2 regions of the Shewanella sp. 10N.286.54.B9 genome follow, and region 1 is predicted to be linked to the other one. Evidence: riboswitches for the same ligand, from Rfam matches in the RefSeq annotation. Region 1 holds a riboswitch; the other holds the start of a gene.
What was found. Region 1 has a riboswitch for lysine ahead of AB4135_RS13715 (Na+/H+ antiporter NhaC family protein). Riboswitches for the same ligand answer to the same signal wherever they lie in the genome.
Positions count from the first base shown of each region.

Region 2: another riboswitch for lysine. It lies ahead of lysC (lysine-sensitive aspartokinase 3); the one in region 1 lies ahead of AB4135_RS13715 (Na+/H+ antiporter NhaC family protein).

Region 1 is NZ_JBFRIY010000037.1:142,675-145,082, reverse strand. Features, by position in the region: gene AB4135_RS13715 (Na+/H+ antiporter NhaC family protein) at 1-735, opposite strand, end outside; lysine riboswitch at 815-1,035, opposite strand; gene AB4135_RS13710 (electron transfer flavoprotein subunit alpha/FixB family protein) at 1,231-2,154, opposite strand; gene AB4135_RS13705 (electron transfer flavoprotein subunit beta/FixA family protein) at 2,154-2,408, opposite strand, start outside.
Region 2 is NZ_JBFRIY010000022.1:40,852-43,259, reverse strand. Features, by position in the region: gene AB4135_RS08485 (succinylglutamate desuccinylase/aspartoacylase family protein) at 1-90, opposite strand, end outside; gene lysC (lysine-sensitive aspartokinase 3) at 140-1,504, opposite strand; lysine riboswitch at 1,639-1,821, opposite strand.

The DNA.
Region 1 (2,408 bases):
TTCATCATAAAGATTACCCTTTTGAGCATTAAGCTCATGCTGGCGCATAGGACCAATATCTAGTCCCATTAGCGCAACACAAAGTAGTAATAACAGCGCGAAAATAGCGTAGAAGTTCATCGGGATCATCTGTACAAATGTGCTTAGATGTCCTGAGTCAGTAAAACCATGAGCCGTTAAAATACCGCCGATCAACGCAATAATATAAGCACCCCAGCTTGATACTGGCGAGATCACACAGATAGGCGCGGCAGTTGAATCTAGCAAATAAGCTAATTTACTGCGGGAAATATAGTATCGATCGGTAAGTGGTCTTGCGACGCTCCCTACAACCAAACTATTGAAGTAATCATCAATAAACACTACACAGCCTAGGAACATAGTGAGTAGTTTGGCATCGCGTTTATTACGAATATGGTTACGGGCCCAGTCAGCAAACGCTCGGGCTGCGCCACTCACAGTGATCAATGCAGTGATCATTCCAAGTAGCACTAAGAAACCAAGAATATATAGGTTCCAGCTGTTGAGTGCACCGTCATCCCACACGAGCCCCATCACTTTTTCACCTACGTATTGCGCCGTATTCACTGCAGAAAAATCTGTCAGCAATAGCGCACCCAGCAGGATCCCTACCCCAAGAGAAAGTAAAACACGACGCGTTAACATCGCCAGTACGATTGCAACTACCGGAGGCAGCAACGAAAGTGCCGAATCGGCATAGCTTAAAATTGTCATTTAATTATTATCTTCGCTAAGTACGAATGGAGGCCGACTGAACTGGTGGGAGTTAGCATTGAAAGCTGATTACACCTGTCCTATCAGTAGCGCTCCACAGTAATATCGATGTCTGACATCGATATAAATCTTCCTATCTTCCAGATAAGAAATACTATGGCAGTGCTGTTCCTATTTGGTAACAGCCCCAGCAACAAGCCCCGATATGCTATGTCACTTCGGCATTAAATCCTTTCTCAACAAGTCACAGGCATCACCCTACTTGTCGGTACTAATATTAAATGCACCTCTACTTCTAAGGACGCTAAATAGACAGAGCTAATTAACGTGAATGACATAAAAACATAAGCGGCTTTAGGGATGCTACCCTAAAGCCGCTTATCGTGACACAGTTCTCAAATATTACCAACCCAAACTCATTACCGATAACAGCGCAGCAACCACCAGGTTACAACTGATTGTTTTTTAACTGCCATCAATAAGCTAGTTAATAAATTAAAGCTGTGCTAAAAGCTGAGGTACTGCTTCAAACAGATCAGCTTCCAATCCATAGTCTGCAACTTGGAAAATCGGCGCTTCTGGATCTTTGTTGATTGCGACAATCACTTTTGAATCTTTCATACCGGCAAGATGCTGAATCGCACCAGATATACCCACAGCAATATACAAGTCAGGCGCTACGATTTTTCCGGTTTGCCCTACTTGCAGGTCGTTAGGCACATAACCCGCGTCGACTGCAGCGCGTGAAGCGCCCAGTGCACCACCCAGCTTATCTGCCAATTGCTCCAGCATACCGAAGTTCTCGCTATTACCCAAAGCACGACCACCAGAAACAATCACCCCAGCGCTGCCGAGTTCCGGACGTTCAGATTCCGTTAGGCTCTGAGAAACAAATTCGACCTGAGGGGCGACTTCTTGTGAAAGCGTCACTAGATCGGCATTACCGTCGCTTGCTACTGCATCAAATGCACTTGAGCGAACTGTCATCACCTTCTTGTCATCTAAGCTTTGTACCGTTGCTAATGCATTACCTGCATAAACTGGGCGAACGAAGGTGTCAGGACTTACCACTTCTATCACTTCTGATAGTTGGTTGACGTCAAGCAGTGCTGCAACCCGTGGCAATATGTCCTTACCGTGACTTGATGCTGCGGCAAGTACATGCTCGTAGTCTGCTGCAACTTCAGTAATGACATCTGCTATGTTTTCAGCCAAACCGTTGGCATAAACGGCCGCATCTGCAACCAAAACATTACGTACACCATTTAGCTGTTGTGCGCTTTTAACTGCATCGCCACAGTTATGACCAATAACCAGCACATCAATGTCGCTACCAATGGCTTGACCACAGGCAATCACTTTAGCGGTATCCAGTTTAAGACTGGCGTTATCGTGTTCTGCTAATACTAAAATTGCCATTAGATCACCTTCGCTTCATTCTTTAACTTTTCAACCAACTCTTCTACAGAAGAAACCATCACACCCGCACTGCGCTGAGCAGGAGGAGTAACTTTAATGATATTTTGATGCGCTTTTAATGTCACATCAAAATCAGCAGGAGTTAGCGACTCAAGTGGTTTGCGCTTTGCTTTCATAATGTTAGGCAACTTCGCATAACGAGGTTCGTTTAGACGTAAGTCAGCAGTCACAACAGCAGGTAGAGGTAGCATTAA
Region 2 (2,408 bases), on a different contig from region 1:
GTCTTTAGCAGCAAGATGGTACACAGGTATGCTTAGTTCTTGCCCAGTTGCAAGTTCGCCAACATTAAGGCTAGATTGGGTGAAATGCATCATGTGTACTCGGTTCCTTGCTTCAATAGCGATTAATATTCAACAGCTATTATGATTCAAACAAATTTTCATGTAATGCGCGGACCACATCAGCAGCTTGCGCTTCCTCTACTAATACACATAGGTTGTGTGGGCTAGCACCTTGGCAGATCATGCGTACATTATGTGGCTCTAGCACTTCAAACACCCTGCGACATACACCCGCAGTTGAAGCAATTCGATTACCAATAACAGCAACAAGTGCTAAACCATCTTCTACGCGAACTCGGCAGTGCAGTGACAACTCTTGTAATAGCGACTCACTTAACAAACCATGACCACTAGAATCAGAGCCAGTTTTATCTAAAGTTAATGCCACATTCACTTCAGAAGTAGTAATTAAATCGACACTGATCTTATGCTTTGCCAAGGTAGCAAAAGTTTCAGCCAAAAAACCCTGAGCATGAAGCATTTGAAGGCTGTGGAGGTTTAGCAAAGTTTGATCTCTTCTTACCGCTACGGCGCGATAAACAGGCTCATCAGACACCTGATGACGGATCCAAGTCCCGCCTTGTTCTGGTGCCCAACTCGAGCCAACAAACACTTGTATTTTTTGTCTAACCGCTGGAAGGATAGTGGCAGGATGTAATACTTTAGCGCCGAAAGTCGCCATCTCAGCAGCTTCATTAAAGCTAATTTCAGCAATAGGTTTAGCGTTCGGTGCCAGTCTAGGATCAGTGGTGTAGATCCCTGCGACATCAGTCCAGATCTCAACCGCTGTTGCCCGTAGTGCTTCAGCTAACAGTGCAGCTGAATAGTCACTGCCTCCGCGCCCCAAAGTGGTTGTAGCACCCTCTTCATCAGCGCCAATAAAACCCTGGGTGACAATCACTTGAGTACTCAACAGTGGCGTAAGATGCATTTCTGCAAGTTGGGCAATAGCTTCTATTTGCGGCTCAGCGCGGCCATGATGGCTATCGGTTCGCATCACTTGTCGCACATCGAATGCAGCAGCTGAAGCACCTTTTTCACGTAATACAGCAGCAAAGAATACCGACGAGCACATCTCCCCTTGAGATAGTATTTCATCCATAACTGCTTTACTGCGGCTCAGTACTAGGCGTTCTGCTAGAACCGATATATTGCTAATCACTGCGTCAATTTTTGCTGCAACATCACTTGGATGACCCAGTCTGTCGAGGATCTGATACTGAATTGAAGCAATCTGCTTGATAAGCTGTTTGCTCTGCTCTGGAGTAGTTGTTGCTTGAGTTAATGCTACAAGCTTATTGGTTACGCCACTTGAAGCGCTCACCACCACCACTTTTGTGGCTGGGTTATTAATAATAATATCGGCACAGCGATGCATTGCATCATAATCAGCAACAGAGGTTCCACCAAACTTGGCGACCGTTAAACCATTGGTTATAGACATAAGTCAGCCTCCACCATAAATGGAATCTGCATAGAATAGGTATTTTGAAAAACTAACATGAATAAGCTCCGAACTAACTTCGTTCGAAGAGCCTGGTGCTAAGATATGCACCCCATTGATGGGAAACAGCGATCGTCACCAGAAGCTCTCCACCATAATAAATAGGTGACAATCGACAGGATTCAACCTGAACGACCGATACTTAAAGCAATCCCAAAAAGCTTTTAATATCTCGGCGCTAATCTCCCTCATGAATGGTCTTCGGGGTCTTGGTCCCCTTTCATTCACTACCTAGTTAACGCTCCTCTTCTGTACTCAATTTGTATACAAATCAAGAAAGTGAAAAATATATAATTAGCGCCTGCAAGTCAAACAAAATCTGTACAACTTTAGAATTATACCAATTCCATTAAGAATATACTCAATGCAGAGCTTTCTCAGGGCTTTCCATTCAAGGCGCACTGTGGAATGAATGGTTATTCCTTTTTGAGGCAATGCAACGTAACAGTGAAAGTCCTGAACCGTTCACAACGTACGGCTGATATTTAAGGCATCGGAGAAATCACTTAATACGGCGCAAGTGGCTTTCGATATACGCCTGCATGGTCTATTTTGTTCCATATAAAATAAGACATTTCCTCCTTCCATGGTGGTCAGATGCAGAAGGTAGAGCGAAGCACGACTAAATGGTCTATTTTGTTCCATACAAAATGAGACATTCCCGCCCTCCTGGCAGTCAGATTTAGGAGGTACGAGACCAAGGATGGTCGAAGGTAGAATAATGCAGGAGCTATTATCGAGAGCAATGCATGGAGCGATTACCGAGGATGCTAGAGCCGAGAATAACGATAAGCGATAATCCACTGACTGGTCTAAAGTGATTTTACTTCCCGCAGAATGAGCA